2 regions of the Mesorhizobium sp. M6A.T.Cr.TU.017.01.1.1 genome follow, and region 1 is predicted to be linked to the other one. Evidence: riboswitches for the same ligand, from Rfam matches in the RefSeq annotation. Region 1 holds a riboswitch; the other holds the start of a gene.
The links. A riboswitch is a leader RNA that binds a small molecule or an ion and turns the genes downstream of it on or off. The one in region 1 is predicted to bind cobalamin.
Positions count from the first base shown of each region.

Region 2: it holds a riboswitch for cobalamin, as region 1 does, so the genes downstream of both, EOB36_RS32040 (aromatic ring-hydroxylating dioxygenase subunit alpha) here and EOB36_RS30430 (ABC transporter ATP-binding protein) in region 1, are expected to answer to the same signal.

Region 1 is NZ_RZTA01000151.1:437-11,357, reverse strand. Features, by position in the region: partial or broken gene EOB36_RS30455 (DHA2 family efflux MFS transporter permease subunit) at 1-321, opposite strand, end outside; gene EOB36_RS30450 (HlyD family secretion protein) at 771-1,949, opposite strand; gene EOB36_RS30445 (MarR family transcriptional regulator) at 1,946-2,425, opposite strand; gene EOB36_RS30440 (iron ABC transporter permease) at 2,507-3,493, opposite strand; gene EOB36_RS30435 (ABC transporter substrate-binding protein) at 3,523-4,458, opposite strand; gene EOB36_RS30430 (ABC transporter ATP-binding protein) at 4,488-5,306, opposite strand; cobalamin riboswitch at 5,398-5,602, opposite strand; gene EOB36_RS30425 (AraC family transcriptional regulator) at 5,897-6,730, shown strand; gene EOB36_RS30420 (helix-turn-helix domain-containing GNAT family N-acetyltransferase) at 6,974-7,909, opposite strand; gene EOB36_RS30415 (hypothetical protein) at 7,969-8,817, opposite strand; gene EOB36_RS30410 (methyltransferase domain-containing protein) at 8,903-9,700, shown strand; gene groES (co-chaperone GroES) at 9,861-10,157, shown strand; partial or broken gene groL (chaperonin GroEL) at 10,220-10,921, shown strand, end outside.
Region 2 is NZ_RZTA01000180.1:773-7,926, reverse strand. Features, by position in the region: partial or broken gene EOB36_RS32060 (DegQ family serine endoprotease) at 1-1,462, shown strand, start outside; gene EOB36_RS32055 (molybdopterin-dependent oxidoreductase) at 1,563-2,174, shown strand; gene EOB36_RS32050 (FAD-binding oxidoreductase) at 2,171-2,917, shown strand; gene EOB36_RS32045 (hybrid-cluster NAD(P)-dependent oxidoreductase) at 2,990-4,090, opposite strand; gene EOB36_RS32040 (aromatic ring-hydroxylating dioxygenase subunit alpha) at 4,115-5,362, opposite strand; cobalamin riboswitch at 5,576-5,778, opposite strand; gene EOB36_RS32035 (DUF680 domain-containing protein) at 6,287-6,490, shown strand; gene EOB36_RS32030 (DUF680 domain-containing protein) at 6,618-6,839, shown strand; gene EOB36_RS32025 (DUF680 domain-containing protein) at 6,912-7,148, shown strand.

The DNA of each region.
Region 1 (10,921 bases):
CACCATGGTCTCCAGGCTCCAGGCGATGCCGCACAGCATGGAGAATATGGTGAAGCCGACCACCGACGTCAGGAACAGCTCCTTGCGGCCAAAGCGGTCGGCCAGCCAGCCGGTCACCGGCGTCATGATTGCCGCGGCAACGATGTAGGAGGTCAGCACCCAGTTGATGTTGTCGGGGGACGCGCCAAGATCGCCGGTCATGGTCGGCAGCGCGACGTTGGCGATCGTGGTGTCGAGCGCCTGCATGATCGTCGCCAGCATGAGCGCAACGGTGATCAGGCCGCGGTGCGGCACTTCGCGAAAGGGTTCTGGCGTGCTCATGATGTGGAACTTCCGGCAGGTAACAAAAAAATGTACACTAGAGCGACGTGCGTCCATTTGGACGCACAAAGTACGCTCTAGTACTTTGAGTCAGCGCATCGTGCTTCCGAAATCGATTCCGATTTTCGGGCCGATGCGCGAGGTTTCCGGGCGGCGCGGCCTTCCGTATGGAGAGACCCTCATCGCGGTGGGACGCGACTATCGATGTGGGGGTTACATCGACCGAGCGTCTCGATAAAACGGCGCCTGCCGCCCGGAAACCTGAGGACCGAAACGGGTCTGCGTCGCGTTGTTCAGGCTTCGCTCAGGCCGCAACGCAGCCCGATCCAAACCCTAACCCCTGGTGCATCTCCCGTCGGACCAATCCTGTCAGCTGCGTTCCTCTCCGTGCGCGGCCTGCATTCTACTTGTTGCGTCTCAGACCTCATCGTCCAATGGAACGAGGCGGTCTATTGTGCCTCACTCGCCGTGGCGTGGCCGAAGATGCTGGGAAGCCCGCGGGAAACGCCGGTGTCCACCGTGACGGTCGCGCTCATGCCGGTGCGCAGCGCCATCTTGGCGTCGGCATCGGCCAGTTCCAGGCGCACCGGAATGCGCTGGGTGACTTTGACCCAATTGCCGGTGGCGTTCTGGGCGGGCAACAGCGAGAACTCGGCTCCCGTGCCGGCGCCGATCGCCTTGACGGTGGCCTCGAACGTCTTGCCCGGATAGGTGTCGACCACGATTTCGGCCTTCTGGCCCGGCTTCATGTGGGTGAGCTGCGTTTCCTTGAAATTGGCATCGATCCAGGTGTCGCCGGTCTCGACCAGCGAAAACAGCGGCGTGCCAGAGCCGACATACTGGCCGACCTTGAACGAGGCAGCCTGGCTGACGATGCCGTCAGCCGGCGCCCTGACAGTGGTCTGCGCCAAATCGTAGGCAGCCTTGTCGCGCGCGGCGAGCGCCGCCATCACGGTCGGATGCTTATCGGTCTCGATATCGGGATTGCCGCCAAGGCCCGCCTTGGCGCTGAGGATGCCCTGCTCGGCCACGGCCAGTTGCTGCTTGGCTTTGTCGAGATCGTTCCTGGCCTCGTCGAGCGAGGACTTGGCATTGATGCCCTTGCGGGCAAGGTCGGCGGCTCGGTCGTATTGCGACTGCGCGTAGTCGACCTGGCTGGCATCGGACTTCTCCTGCGCCAGCGCCTGGCTGTAGGCCGCACGCAGCTGCTCGACATTGAGGCGCGCGCCGGCCACCGCCGCGTCGGCCTGGGCCAATGCGATCCGGTAGGGCTCGGGATCGATGGCGAACAGCACGTCGCCCTGCTTGACGGACTGGTTGTCGAAAATATCGACCTGAACGATGCGACCCGCCGTATCGGCGGCTATCGAGACCTTGGCCTGCTGCAGATTGGCGTTTTCGGTTTCCTGGTAGCGGCCGCCGGTCACCCAGACGTAGCTGCCGCCGGCGATCAGTGCCACGGGGAGCGCAAACATCAATAGGAAGCGGCCGACACGGCGCTTCTTCTTCGGCACCACCGGCGCCGGTGCTAGCTGCGGAGCGACCGCCACCGGAGCTGCCGCCGGCTGCGCCGGAGCTTCCACCTCCAGCTTGGTTGCATTCTCATCTACCTTGGCTACCGCGTTCATGCTGCTGCGCCTTCTGCACCTTTGACTTTTTCGCCGGACGCCGTCTCGCCGTCCGCCAGGTTCTTGGCCATTGCCTCCAGACCCTTGATCAGGATGCGGCGATCTTCGAGCGACACGCCGGTAAGCGATTCCTCATAGACTTCGCCAGCAAGGCTCTTGATCTCTGCGTAGGCCTCGCTCGCTTTGGCGGTCGGGAAGATCATGCGGACGCGGCGGTCGGTGGCGTCGGAACGGCGCTCGATCCAGCCGCTCTCCTCCATGCGGTCGACCAGGCGCGACACGCTGATCGGCTCGATCTCGAGAAGCTCGGCGAGCCGCGCTTGCGTGATGCCTTCTTCCTTGGCGACGCGGACCATAAGCCGCCATTGCGCCGAGGAAAGGCCGAGCCCGCTGGCCTTCGCCTCGAAGCGCTTGCGCATCAGGCGCTGCACGTCGTGGATCAAAAAGCCCAATCTATCGATGCCGTCGGAAACCATGAGCGGCATATATTATAAGCGTGCTTACTATTCAAGATGCGGCATTATGCCAGAAGCCGGCAAGTGTGGATGGCAGTCACATCAGGAACGATTGCGAATGAGCATCGTGACCACGAAAAAAGCGCCGACCGAGCTGGTGATGATGCCGATCGGCAGTTCCTGCGGCGGCAGCAGCGTGCGGGCGAGAAGGTCGCTTGCCAGCAACAGCACCGCTCCAAAGAGGGCGCAGCTTGCAATCAGGCGCAGGTGCAACGGGCCGGCCAGGGGCCGGGACAGATGCGGGATCATCAGACCGACGAAACCTATGACGCCTGCCACCGAGACGAGGATCGCCGTCGAGAAAGCAGCGACGAGAAATGTCGTCCTGCGCATCCGCGCAACCGGCACGCCGAGGCTTTCGGCGGCGTTTTCGCCGGCCAGGAAAGCGTCGAGCCGACGGTGGTTCCAAAGTCCGAACACAAGGATGGTGCCTGCGCCCAGAGCAGACAGTCCGACATTGTCCCACCGCGCCAGCCCGAGCCCGCCCATCGTCCAGAACAGCACCGAGTGGGCGGCGCGCTGGTCACCGGCAAAGACGAGATAGTTGGTCAAGGCGGTGAACATGAACGATACGGCAAGCCCGGCCAATATCAGCCGTTCGGGGCCTTGCCCCCTCACCCGCGAAACCAGCAACAGCACGATGCCGGCGGCCAAAATGCCGCCGGTGAAGGCAGCGACCGGCAACGTCCAGATGCCGAAATGGTCGCCAAAAATGGTGATAACGGAAACCGCGCCGGCCGCGGCACCGGACGACAGGCCGAACAGGAACGGATCGGCGAGGTCGTTGCGCGTTACCGTCTGCAGCAGCGCGCCGATGACGCCCAGCCCGGCGCCGACACAGATGGCCATGATCGTGCGCGGCAGCCTGAGATCGACAACGATTTTGCCGACCGGACCGGGCACGATGTCTCCGTCCAGTCCGGCCGCATGTCCGAGCGCGGCAACCACGTCGCTCAACGCTATGACCGTCGATCCATAGGCGATCGACAGCAGTGCAAGAGTGGCAATCGCCACTGCTCCTGCTATCATTGCCAATTCGAACGCCCTGCGGCGCAAGCTCAGAAAGCTTCCGGGTGCATCGCCCTGGCGATCTTGCCGATCGCCTCGATGTTGGCTGGCCCGGGCGTCAGCTCGGCATAGCGCAGCGCGACGAAGCGCTCATTCCTGACCGCGTCGGTTTCCTTCATCGCCGGATGAACTTTGAGGAAATCGAGCAGTTTCCTGTAGCCGCCACCGTCCTGGTAATCGAGCAGGATCAGGAACTGCGGATTGCGGGAGGCGACCGTTTCCCAATCCGTATTGCCCCAGCTCGTCTGCATGTCGGCCATGATGTTGTCACCGCCGGCAGCGGCGATCATGGCGCTGGGGATCGCGAACTTGCCTGATGTGAAGGGTTTGTCTTCGCCGGAGTCGTAAAGAAATACGCGCGTTCCCTTGTGGTCGCCAACCTTCGCCGTGATATCGGCGAGTTGCGCTTTCCAGTCCGAAACAAGTTTTTTCGCCTCGGCTTCCTTGTCGAAAATCCTGCCCAGCTTTTCGATGTCGTCGTAGAGCAGGTCCATCGAGGCGGCGGGGCGGTTGTTGTCGAGATGGACGCAGCTTTCCGTCAGCACCAGCGTCTTGATGCCGTGCGGCGCCAGCGTATCGGGCGTCACCTCGCCGCCCGGCTTCATGCCGTAATACCAGCCGGCGAAGAAGAAATCGGGCTCGACCGCGACGAGGTTTTCAAGTGTCGGATATTTCGGCGCGAGTTCCGGGATCGAGCCCTGCTCGGCCTTGAATTCCGGACCGACCTTGTACCATCCGGTGATGCCGGTCAGGCCGACGATCGACGGTTGCAGCCCCAGCGCGAAGGCCATCTCGGCCATGTTCAGATCCTGGATGACGGCGCGCTTCGGCGCGGTGTCGAACGTCAGCGGCGTGCCGCAGCTGTCAACTGTTACCGGGAAAGCAAAGGCGGTCACCGGGAAAGCGAAGGCGGTCTGGGCAAACAGGAGGGAGGCGAAAGACAATGCGAGGCGTTTCACGAATATTGCTCCTTGGTCAAATCGGAATGTGAAGAGGCACGGTTCGGAACGTCGAATACCGTGAGTTCGCGGTCTTCGGTGGGATGGCGCAGCCGAAGCACGTCGACGCCGAAAATCTGGCGGATCAACTGCTTGGTCAGCGCCTCGCGCGGACCGGCAAACGCCTGCAGGCGGGCCTCGTTCATCACCGCGACCCTGGTGGCAAATGGCGTGACCAGCGACAGATCATGAAGCACCGCCACGACGGTCATGCCAAACTGCGACACGAGTTCGAGAAGCTCGCTGCGGGCGCGCGGATCGAGATGATTGGTCGGTTCATCGAGGAACAGGATTTTTGGCTCCTGGGCAACGGCGCGTGCCAGCTGGGCGCGTTGCCGCTCACCACCGGACAGCGAGCCGATCGTGCGGCCGAGCAGCGGCAGCAGACCGGTTCTGCGAAGCGCTTCGACGGCGATGTCGCGTTGCTCGCTCCTCCGTCGCAAGCCGGCATGCGGGACGCGGCCAAGCTCGACGTAGTCGATCACGGCAAGCCGCGGATCAGGCTGATCGGTCTGGCCGACGACAGCCATGTGCAGCGCCCGCTCGGCGGCCGAAAACGTCTCCAGCCGGCGTCCGGAAAATCTCACATCTCCCGCGCTTGGCCGCAGGGTGCCACATAGCATGCGCAACAGCGTCGTCTTGCCGGCGCCGTTGGGACCGATGATTGCGAGGCGATCGCCCGCCGCCACCGAAAGGCTGACCGCGCTGACCAGGCATTGGCCATTCGCCGTCGCGCTCAGCTCACGCGCTTCAAGAAGAGGCTGGGAGGCGTCCAACTTACCGTCACTTTCTCAATGGCGACGGAAGGAAGCTGGACGGACCGGCCGACAAGACCGATGCCCACGTCTCCTCCCGGCACACCCCGTCCGGTCAACTCATGCTGATGGCAGGTCTCCTGGCTCGCGGGTCTTTGCGCCATCCTGCCTTCCCAGCCTTGCCGGCCAGTGGCATTTCGGATTTTGCTAACCGCTTACAGTTGCGGGGGCAGCCACGGCCTCGATCCGAAGATCTCACCGTGTTCCCTTTTCACCCCTTGCCTTTCGACTCGGGGACCATCAGTCAGCCACCCTAGGTTTCCGCCGACCGCAGCGCAATAAATTTCCGGGGATACGGAAAACCGCGAGAGCAAAGGTCTTATCAGGAGGGCCATATGAGTCTAGTTATGTAATAACGTTACTCTTAAAAGACGCCGCTTGCTGCTGTCAAGCTCTTTCGCCCGTAGCCTTCGAGTTGCCGACCACATCGCTGTCGATTTGCGCAGTGCGCAATTTCGATCAAACTGCCTCCACCAGGAAGCGGCAACATGACTTTGCCAAATGCGAAGACTGGGCCAAATGCGAAGACTGGGCCAACTGCGAGGAGCCATATGAATCCGACCGAGAAAGCGCTGTGGTTCGTCGAAAGCCATCTGCCGGAATCCGTCTCGCTCGACGATGTCGCCAAGAGCAGCGGGGTGTCGCGCTTTCACGTGACGCGGGCTTTCGGTGCGGCGACCGGCCGTTCGGTGATGGGCTACATGCGTTCTCGCCGGCTGACCGAAGCGGCGCGCAAGCTCGCCGCCGGCGCACCCGACATCCTCTCGCTCGCGCTCGACACCGGCTATGCTTCGCATGAGGCCTTCACCCGTGCCTTCCGCGACCAATTCGGCACCACGCCGGAACTGGTGCGCGCGCAAGGCTCGCTCGACAATCTCGCTCTCGTGGAGCCGATCCTGATGGACCAGTCCTTCCTCACCAATCTCGAGCCGCCGCGCTTTGAGACCAGCCGGCCGTTTCTCATCGCTGGTCTCGGCGAACGCTACAGCTGCGAGACCAGCGCCGGCATCCCGATGCTGTGGCAGCGGTTTGGCCCCTATATCGGCAACATTCCAGGCGAGATCGGCGACGTCGCCTATGGCGTCTGCGTCAACGGCGACGACGCCGGCAATTTCGACTACATCGCCGGCGTCGAGGTGTCCGATTTTTCGGACCTGCCGAGGGAGTTTTCGCGCGTGCGCGTGCCGGCGCAGAAATACGCCGTGTTCGCCCATCGTGACCACATCTCGACCATCCGCCGCACGGTCAACACGATCTGGAACAAATGGCTGCCGGCCTCCGGGCACGAGATCGCCGATGCGCCCGAATTCGAGCGCTACGGCCCCGAATTCGATCCGCGCAGCGGCAATGGCGGGCTTGAAATCTGGATACCGGTGAAGGGGTGAAGCGCGGCCAGCCAAGGGCAATTGCTTCAGACAAATGATGCTTCCAGCTTGTGTTGGAGATCATTGTCGAGGCGCGCTCCGCCCGGTTTTTGCCTTCTCCCCTTGTGGGAGAAGGTGTCGCCGAAGGCGACGGATGAGGGGTGCTCCAGCCTGGCGCCGATGGCGTTCCGTCCAGCACCCCTCAACCGTCCTCGGCGCTGCGCGCCGATCCACCTTCTCCCACAAGGGGAGAAGGGAAAGACGTTACAGCTCCAGGTTCCAGTTCTGGCCGACCAGATCCTTGCCGAAGGCGTGGTGGCGCTCCTCGTCGGCCAGCTTGAATCCTGATGCCTCGTAGATGCGGCGCGCTGAGGTGAGCACGTCGTTGGTCCACAGTGTCAGCGTCTTGTATCCCTTCGCACGGGCAAAGCCGATGCATTCCTCGACCAGTCGCTTGCCGATTCCGAGACCGCGCGCCGAGGGTTCGACATAGAGCAGGCGCAGCTTCGCCACCGCGTCCGAATTGCGCACGACGAAGACCGAGCCAACGACGTCCCCGTCCCGCTCGGCGATCCAGCTGCGCTCCCATTTCGGATCGAAGGATTTGACGAAGGCGCCAAGGATTTCGGCGACCAGCGCCTCATAGGTTTCGTCCCAGCCATACTCCTGCGCGTAGAGCAGGCCCTGGCGATGGATGATCCAGCCGATGTCGCCGACCTGCAAAGGCCGCAGCATGTAGGGAATTTTGGGCTCCGTACATTCGCCCAGCAGCCGCTGCACCGTCTGCATCGCCTTGACCAGCCTGTCCTGTTCCGGAGCGGAAAGCCGGTCGAGCAAGGCCGCGACCTGATCGTGCGAACCCTGGTTCAGCGGCGCGAAGGCCGTCCTTCCCGCCGGCGTCAGCGCGATCGACGAGCGCCGCGCATCGGCTTCAGTCGCTGCGCGCTCCACCAGGCCGCGCTCCTCGAACTTTTTCAACAACCGGCTGAGATAGCCGGGGTCGAGGCCGAGATCGCGCGCAAGATCGGTGGCGGTCAGCCCGTCGCGATGCGCCAGCTCATAGAGCACCCGAGCCTCGGTCAGCGAGAAGGCGCTTTCCAGCAGGCCTTCGTCGAGCAGGCCGATCTGGCGGGTGTAGAAGCGGTTGAAGCCCCGCACCGCATCGATCCGCTCCTTGCCGGGTTGATGATGAATCGTCATGGCATCCTCCTGCCCGCACACGATCAATCATTTATTTGACTTAGTCAAGTATCCAGGCATCAGACTCGCCGGATCAGATCCTCGAAGCCGTTTGCGAGATGAGAGGCTCCGGCCGAGAACATCTTCACGAGGTTTTTTGGGCGGCCGGGGGTCTTGTTGGCATCCAGCAGCACCGCCCTGCCCTCATGTATGACGAAATCGAACTTGCCGTAGTCAAAACCGAGTTCGCGTCGCAGCTGGCGCATTTCCTGGGGAACAGGCACGGGCTCACGACGGATCGTCTCGGACGCCTTGACCAGGGCGTTTGGCGAGACGTAGCGGGTGCAACGTTCGCTCTCTCCGCAAAACACCCAGAACCGCGCCGCGAAACCATCGGGTTCTTTCTCCGGAATGAACTTGTCCACGACCAGATCGTCGCGTTCGAAGACGCCATCCGGAACATCGCCGAGAGATCCGTAGACCTCATAGGGCTGCAGGACTGGCATGTCCGGAAAAGGCGGTGGTTTCCTCGCGCGCCGCGCTCGCCGATTGAGGAACCTCTCCGGAATGCCCTGATTGTTGAGATTGCTTTTGACGATGACCGGGCCTGGCCAGGCGTCTCCCTCGTTCACCAACGCTCCGCTGATCCGTCGTTTGGATATGTCGGCCGTCCCGACATTGAGGCAGAATGGGAAACTCCGTGCATAGTCGAGATAGTCTGCGGGCGTTATCGTCGCATCGACATGCAGAACCGCGACGTCGGCGCTGTGTGTCTTCGACAGACCTTGCTGAATCCGGACCGAATGGCCGCGCCTTTTCAATTCTCCCAGAACGTCGAAAAGCAAATAGGGACTGCCCCTGCGCAGCAGGATATCGCGCTTGCCAAGGAACTGATCGTGCTCATGCGTTATGACGACGATACGCGCCACGGCTACCCCCCTTGGCTTCCATACCCACTTCCATTAAGCGGCTATGAGCAGTTGACGCCAGCCTTTTTAGGTCCGACGGGCACACATGACCAATCATTGGGACAGTTATCACCGTCACTGGATGCTCCTGGAGGCGCCGCTCCGGCCAACTCCGGAGACAGTTGGCATTGTCGAGCGCGAGCTTGATCTGGACGAGGCCGATGTTCTCCTGCTGGGCGTTACCCCGGAACTGGCCGGCCTCGGCAAGACGATGCTGGCCGTCGACGGATCCGCCGCCATGGTTTCGGGCGTATGGCCGGGCGACAGCGCCTGCCGCAAGGCAACGACCGGGAACTGGCTGGACCTTCCGCTCGGCCGCGCCAGCGTCGGCGCGGTCATAGGCGACGGTTGTCTGACGGTCGTCGATTCCGCACGCGCTCGCCGCGCCCTCCTGGGCGAGGTTGCCAGAGTGCTGAAGCCCGGCAGCCGCGCGGCGATCCGCGTTTTCGCCGGCCCTGAGACGTTCGAGGATTTGCAGGACATCAAGGCCCAAGCCTTGGCCGGCGGAATTGAGAATTTCCATGCGCTCAAATGGCGGATCGCTATGGCGAGTACGACCAGCGATTCCGATCGCGCCATAAATGTGCAGGTGATCCGCGACGCTTTTGACGAGATATTCCCGGACCGCGCCGCCCTTGCCGCGCGGACGGGGTGGAGCATGGCCTCCATCGGCACCATCGACGTCTATGCGGGTTCCCAAACGACTTATTGCTTCGCGACGCTTGCCATGCTCGTCGACCAGGCGAACGACTGGTTCGACGAAGTGCGCGTCGTGCCGAGCGGATCCTATCCGCTGGCGGAACGATGCCCGCTTCTGGTGCTTGGTTCTCCGAGGCGCCAATAGTTCGTCGCCGGGCGTCGATCGGCTCACTCGGCGCCTTGACTCTCGCAAGCCACCGGCTTATCTCACCGCCACGTTAGCACTCGCCATTGGTGAGTGCTAACCAGGTCCGGCGCCGCCGGACGGAGGAACTGTTCTCACCATTCTCATCGAGGAATAAAAAATGGCAAAGTCGAAGTTCCGCCCGCTTCATGACCGCGTGGTCGTACGCCGGGTTGAATCCGAATCCAAGACTGCCGGCGGGATCATCATCCCCGATACGGCGAAGGAAAAGCCGCAGGAAGGCGAGATCATCGCCGTTGGTTCCGGCGCCCGTGACGAAGCCGGCAAGCTCGTCCCGCTGGACGTCAAGGCCGGCGACCGCATCCTGTTCGGCAAGTGGTCGGGCACCGAAGTCAAGCTCAATGGCGAAGACCTTCTGATCATGAAGGAATCCGACATCATGGGCATCATCGGCTGAATATCGGCCTCACCGTCACTTAAATCTTCGGGCTCAATTCAAGCCCCTGCCAGGAGCTAAAAATGGCTGCCAAAGACGTAAAATTTTCCCGTGATGCCCGTGAGCGCATGCTGCGCGGCGTCAACATCCTCGCCGACGCAGTGAAGGTCACGCTCGGCCCCAAGGGCCGCAACGTCGTCATCGACAAGTCGTTCGGCGCACCGCGCATCACCAAGGACGGCGTCACCGTCGCCAAGGAAATCGAGCTTGAAGACAAGTTCGAGAACATGGGCGCGCAGATGGTCCGCGAAGTTGCTTCGAAGACCAACGACATCGCCGGCGACGGCACCACGACCGCGACCGTTCTGGCGCAGTCGATCGTCCAGGAAGGCCACAAGGCGGTTGCCGCCGGCATGAACCCGATGGACCTGAAGCGCGGCATCGACCTCGCCGTTGCCGACGTCGTCGCGACGCTGATCAAGAACGCCAAGAAGATCAAGACCTCGGAAGAAGTTGCTCAGGTCGGCACCATCGCCGGCAATGGCGATGCTTCGGTTGGCTCGATGATCGCCGAAGCGATGCAGAAGGTCGGCAATGAGGGCGTCATCACGGTCGAGGAAGCCAAGACCGCCGAGACCGAACTCGAAGTCGTCGAAGGCATGCAGTTCGACCGCGGCTATCTCTCGCCCTACTTCGTAACCAACGCCGACAAGATGGTCGCGGACCTGGAAGACGCTTACATCCTTCTCCACGAGAAGAAGCTCTCCAACCTGCAGGCCATGCTG
Region 2 (7,154 bases), on a different contig from region 1:
CCTGCCGCTCGCCCCCAAGCTGAATGGCGCCCTGGCAGAAACAGTGACCCCTCCCGTCACCGGCATGACGGTGCCCAATGGATCGTTCGCCCCGATCGTGGCGGCCGACAAGCCGGCAGTGGTGACGATCACCACCGTCATGAAGGCACAGTCGGAGACCATGAGCGACGCTGCTCCCTTCGGCGACGGTTCACCCTTCGACGACTATTTCCGCCAGTTCTTCGGCGACCAGGGGCTGCCCGGCCCCAGGACCCCGCCGCAGCAGCAGGCGCCTCGCGCAGAGGCGCTCGGCTCCGGCTTCATTGTCGCAGCTGACGGCACCATCGTCACCAACAATCACGTCATCGATGGCGCCACGTCGATCAAGGTGACGCTCGACGACGGCACCGAGCTTCCCGCCGAGCTGGTCGGCCGCGACGCCAAGAACGACCTCGCCGTCCTCAAGATCAAATCCGACAAGACTTTGCCGACCGTCAAATGGGGCGATTCCGACAAGCTCATGCCGGGCGACCAGGTGCTCGCTTTCGGCAATCCGTTCGGCCTCGGCACCACGGTTACATCAGGCATCGTCTCGGCGCGCGGCCGCGATCTGCACAGCGGGCCGTTTGACGACTTCATTCAGATCGACGCACCGATCAACCACGGCAATTCCGGCGGTCCGCTGATGGATGTGAGCGGCAACGTCGTCGGCATCAACACGGCAATCTTTTCGCCGAATGGCGGCAGCGTCGGCGTCGGCTTCGCCATCCCGTCGGACCAGGCGCAAAAGGTGGTCGCCAAGCTGATGAAGGGCGGCTCCATCCAATATGGCTATCTCGGCGTCCAGATTCAGCCGGTGACGCCCGACGTGGCGAGCGCCGTCGGCCTCGGTCAGCCCAGCGGTGCGCTGGTTTCCGAGGTCAGCGACGGCTCGCCGGCGGCAAAAGCCGGGATTGAGACCGGCGACGTCGTCACCAGCTTCGCCGGTCAGCAGATAAAGGATCCCAAGGACCTGTCGCGTGCCGTTGCCGATATCTCGCCCGGCGAGACGGAAACGCTGGGTGTCTGGCGTAAAGGGCAGAATGTGAAGATTTCCGTCGATGTCGGGCGCAATGGAGACGATGTGGAGACGGCATCGGCCGGCGGCGGACCAGAGACACCGTCCGCACAGCAAGGCCTTCGTGCTCCTGCGATCGGCCTCGGCCTGATGGACGTCACCCCGGATGTCCGACAGGCGATGAACCTGGCGCCCAACCAGCGCGGCGCGCTGGTCGAGAGCGTCAATCCTGACAAGGCGGCCTCGGCTTCCGGGATCCAGCCGGGCGACATCATCATCACCGTCAATCAGGCGCCGGTGAGGGACGCCAGGCAGGCGGACCAGGCGATCGCGCAGGCCGGAAAGGCTGGCAAGAAGTCCGTGCTCCTGCTCGTCGAACGGGGCGACGAGCAGATCTTCGTCGCCGTGCCCTTCGCCGCCGGCTGAAGCGCATTGGCGCGAGGTCGCGGCCAAGATTTCGGTTGCCCGTCAGAGCATCTTCGAGAAGACTAGCGCAGGTTGGCTTCAACCTGCATGGATTGTCTCGATGGTCACCCGCGGCTTCTCTTCAGGACGAAAGCCCCCGACGGATGCGGATGCGCGCATCCCGCCGGGGCAGTATCTCGAGCAAGGGTTCCCGGTGCTGTCGGCCGGGCCGACGCCGCGTGTGCGCACCGAGGAGTGGTCGTTCACGCTCAAGCACGGACCGCGGCCGATCAAGAAGTGGAATTGGACGGAGTTCAACGCGCTGCCTTTGACCAAGATGACGCGCGACATTCATTGCGTCACCGCATGGACCAAGTTCGACACGGCGTGGCAAGGCGTGCTGGTCGACGATATTCTGGCGGATGCCGGCATCGAGCCGCCGACCGGCTTCACGCTGGCGCTGTCCTTCGACGGCTACACCACCAATGTGCCGACGAAGGACCTCACCGCCGGCAAGGCGATGGTGGCGCTGCTTTACGAAGGCAAGCCGATCACGCCGGACCATGGCGGCCCGGCGCGGCTGCTGGTTCCGCATCTCTATTTCTGGAAGTCGGCCAAATGGCTGAACGGGCTGCAGTTCACCGAGCGCGACGAGCCGGGTTTCTGGGAACTGCGTGGCTATCATATCTATGGCGACCCGTGGCGCGAGCAGCGCTATACGGGCGATCCATGAGCGACGGGCCGGCGGCGCAGTCGCCCTGGCAGACGGTGACCATCACCCGCATCGAAAAGCGCACGCCGCGCGTCACCAGCTTTTTTCTCCGGCCGTCACGGCCCTTCGCCTATCGTGCCGGGCAGCATGTCGATGTCAGGCTGACGGCGCCGGATGGCTATCAGGCGCGCCGTTCCTACTCCATTGCCTCGGCGCCGGAAGCCGGCGAGACGATCGAGCTGGCGATCGAAAGGCTCGATGATGGCGAGGTCTCGCCGTTCTTCCACGAGGTCGCGGCAGTCGGCGACGAGGTCGAGCTGCGCGGCCCGCTCGGCGGACACTTTGTCTGGTCCGACAGTGACGGCGGCCCGCTTCTGCTGGTCGGCGGCGGGTCGGGCGTGGTGCCGCTGATGGCGATGATCCGCCATCGCGCCGCACGCAAATCGGCGGTGCCTGCCACGCTGGTGTTTTCCGCACGGATCTGGGACGAGGTGATCTTTCGCGACGAGCTGATCGACTTCCACGATCGCCGGGACGGCTTCGATCTGGTGTTGGCGCTGACCCGCGAGCCGGCCCGGCGCCCGGCGGACTATTCACGGCGGATCGATGCCGCGATGATAGAGCAGTCGATGGTGCGGCTGCCCGCGCCGCCAAGGTTCGCCTTTGTCTGCGGCTCGAATGCCTTCGTGTCGGCCGCCGCCCAGGCGCTGATCGATGCCGGCGTTCCGGCAAGCCTCATCCGCACCGAGCGCTACGGGGTCTAATGCATGTCGCGCAACAACCTAAAGCGCGTCGCATAAGGCCGGTCAAAACGCGACGCGCTTTAGGGCCGCCGGTCATGCCTCGATCTCGATCGCCGTCAGCGGCTTCGAACAGCAGGCAAGGATGAAGCCGTCGTCGATCTCGTGATCGAGGATGCCGCCATTGTGGCTCATCTCGACCGTGCCCGAGACCTTTTTCACCTTGCAGGTTCCGCACAGGCCGAACTCGCAGGCCGCCGGGATGCGCACGCCCGAAGCGCGCGCCGTCTGCAGCACGGTCTGGCCGGCAACGCAGTCGGCATCGACATCCGAAAGCGAAAAGCGGATTGGCGTTGCGGCTTCGGCAGGTATTTCGACCCCACCCTCTGCCGGCGAACCGAACGGGGCCGGTATTTCCTCCACCATCGGGGCCGCAAAGCTCTCCTGATGATAGTTGCCCATGTCGAAGCCGGTGGCCTCCAGCATCTGCCGCACCGCACGCATAAACGGGTCGGGGCCGCAGCAGAAGATTTCGCGCTCGCGGAAGTCTGGCGCCAGCAGCGGCAGCCGTATCGCGTCGATCCGGCCCATATGGCCGAACCAACCCTCGCGGCTGGACCGTTCCTCGATCATGAAGCCAAGCGTCAGACCCGGCATGCGGCTGCCGAGCAGTTCGAGCTCCTTGCGGAAGATGATCTCCTCGGGCTTTCGCGCGCAGTTGACGAAGCCGACATCGGTCCATGGCGCGCAGTCGTTCAGCCAGCGCAGCATCGACATCATCGGCGTCACGCCGGAGCCGGCCGAAATGAACAGATACTTGGCCGCGGGATGGCTGTGCAGCGAAAAGTCACCCGTCGGACCATAGGCCCTCACGTGAACGCCGGGCTTCAGATTGTCGAACATCCAGCGCGTGCCGAGACTGCCGGCTTGCGCCTTCACCGTCACCGCGATCGAGAACGGCCGCGACGGCGAGGAAGACAGCGTATAGGTCCGCATCAGCGGGCCGTCGGAGGTCGGCAGTTCCAGCGTCACGAATTGGCCCGGCTTATAGCGGAACCAGGTCTGGTTGTCGGAGCGGAAGGTGAAGGTCTTCACGTCAGGCGCCTCGTCGCTGACGCCGATCACCTCCAGCACCTGCAGCCGGTCGTTCCAGGGCGCCATTTCGTCGAGATGGCGGTAGAGCCCGAGGTCCGTCATTGCGTTCATCTCTTCACGTTTCTCTCAGGCGACGCTGCGCAATGCCGGCCGGCCGTCCTCGGCTAGGCGCGGCCCGATGAAGGAGGCGTACCATTCGACGAACTGGATGACGCCGCCCTCATGCAGTTCCGAATAAGGGCCGGGCTCATAGGCCGGCGACAGGATGCCGAAGGCGTTTTCCTCGACGATGCGGCGGTCCTGGTCGTTGGTCTCGGTCCATACATGGGTGAGTTCGGCAAGGTCGTAATCGACGCCTTCGACCGCGTCCTTATGGACGAGCCATTTGGTTGTCACGGCGGTTTCCGTGGCGCTGATCGGCAACACGCGGAAGGTGACCGCATGATCGCCGAGGATGTGGTTCCAGGTCGTCGGATAGTGATAGAGCAGCAGCGAGCCGACACGGTCGATCGAAACGCTGTCGGAAAGGTTCTTCTTCACGGCGCGTCTTCCCGTCATCGTATAGCTGACAGCGTCGCGCAGCAGCGGTGCGCGGGTGGCGCGGTATTGCCCGGCCGGATCGATGCGGAATTTGCTCGGCAGGCCCGCCGCCTCGCATTTCGCCCAGTGCGCCAGCATCTCAGGATCGCTGTCGGCGCCCTGCACGCCGGTCACGGTCGGCGCTTCCGGGAATGTCTTGCACAGTTCCGGATGATTGCCGGCGCAATGATAGCACTCGCGGTTGTTCTCCCAGACGAGCTTCCAATTGCCCTTCTCGACGATGGTCGATTCGAAGGCGACCTTTGCCTCGCGCAGCCGGTGCGGCAGCAGGTAAGGCTCGATCATGGCGCGCATCGGCGCGAAATCGGCGGGCTCCTTGGCCAGGCAGATGAAGATGTAGCCGCCGACACTTTCGCAAGCCACCGGCTTGAGGCCGAACTGGCGCTTGTCGAAGCCGTCCGCCATCTGGCGGGCGAACAAGAGCCGGCCGTCTAGCTCGTAGGTCCACTGGTGATAGGGGCAGACGAGCTTTGCCGCCGTGCCCTTGTCGGCGTTGCAGACGCGGCTGCCGCGATGCCGGCAGGAATTGTGAAAGGCATTGATCTTGCCTTGCTGGTCGCGGACCAGCACGACCGGATAGTCGCCGATCTGGGCGGTGATGTAGCTGCCCGGCTTCGGCAACTCGCAATCGTGGCCGATGAACAGCCAATCGCGATACCAGATCAGCTCCATGTCGAGCTTGAAGAAATCGGGATCGGTGTAGAAGGGCTGCTCGAGCGAATAGCCTTGCCTGCGGCCGTGCAAGAGCCTCAGCATGTCGTTGCGCGAATCCATGTCCTGTCCTCATAGCCGTCGCATCGGCCTGAAATCGGAATCGATTTCGGAAAGCACGATGCGCAATTCAAAGTCTTGGAGCGTACTTTATGCGTCCAGATGGACGCATGTCGCTCCAAAGACTGAACTGGTGGTGATTGAGGAAGGATCGCTTGCACGCCGGCGACAGGCCAGACATGCATCATCCACCTCTTGACCGCCCACCGCGATCAGTCGAGTCTAGACACCTCGGGCTGGTTTCCGGGCTCTGGAGTGTCCTTGCGGACAGTCGCGACACCTTCCCAGGCTTGTGGCCCAGTGGTCTCCCGTTGCGACTTGAACTCCACCACCGTTGCGGGGGCAGCGCCGGGATTTGACCGGCTTCCCAATTCTCCGCTTCGTCGTCACCAAGCGGCACCTGAGATGGCGTCATCTAATCATGACGGCCAGCTGACTGTCGGCATGAAAGCGACATCGTATCCATGCGGCGCGACACGGCCCGCGAAACGTGCAGGTTGGTAATTGCAGGGCTGAAACCCATTTTTTCGGCCACCATTGTCGGCCGCCGTGACATCGAATTCCGACCCGCGGCGGAGGCAAAGAAGGTTAACAGTTTCCAAAAGTGACTATTAGCCGCTTCTAAAATCGAACCGAACGGTTCGTTTCTGTTGACAATGCGTGCATGACGCTGTGAACGCAGGTCCGCCAATCCGTCAAATCGTCAAATGGCGACTTTGGCATAAGCCCTTGAAAATAAAAGATAAAGCAACGCCTGTAGAAGCGTCTGGTACAATTTCAAGGTGTAGATTCTTGGTCCACACGGAACAACTTCGTGATTGGAATCTGCGGGATGGCCTTCCCACATCGGGGCTGTCCGAACGACGCGAATTCCTTCCAAGACACGCCGCTAGCCGGACGGAAAACTAAGATACTGGAGTACCAAAAATGAAAAAGATTGCTCTTACTGCCGTCGCCGTTCTGGCCATCACCGGCAGCGCCTTTGCCGGCAGCGACCATTATGGGTCCAACGGCGCCAACCAGCCGACCGCTGCGGTCGACAGCTCGTACACGGCTTCCATTCAGAAGCCGGCTCACGCTGAAAAGCCCGCCGTCCAGGGCGCCGACCGCAACCTTTTCGGTAACAACTAACAGCTGATCCCAGACCATGATCCCGAAAAGTGGAAACCGGTTTTCGGAAAAGATCATGGTCAAACAAGAAGACAGAGCGGCGGCAGGTCCGCCGCTGGGGATCTTTAGAAATTCAGGAGTATTGGAAATGAAGAAGATTGTTCTTGCCACCGCCGCCATTCTGGCCATCTCCGGCAGCGCTTTTGCCGGTAGCGACAACTATGGATCGAACGGCGCCAACCAGCCGGCCGCTGCGGCCGACAACTCGTACACGGCTTCGGTTCAGAATTCCGCTTCGGCGCAGAATCCGGTTCCGGCCGACGAGAAACCCGTCCACGGCAGCGACCGTAACCTCTTCGGCAACAACTAACAGCCAGTTCCAACAGCAGCGGCGGCATTTGCCTGCCGCGCTGATGGGATACGAAAATCCAGGAGCACTGAAATGAAGAAGATCGTTCTTACCGCCGCCGCGCTTTTGCTTGCTGCCGGCAGCGCCTTTGCCAACAACGACAATGTTGGCGGGACCGACATCAACAAGCAGGCGACCGTCAACGTCGACAACACGCAGACGTCTTCGGTACGCAACACCGGCTCGCCGGTCTACAAGCTGCTCAATTCGTCGGGCGACGTAGAGAAGTCCGCCCCGCAGGGCAGCGACCGGAACCTGTTCGGCCGCTAGCGCATC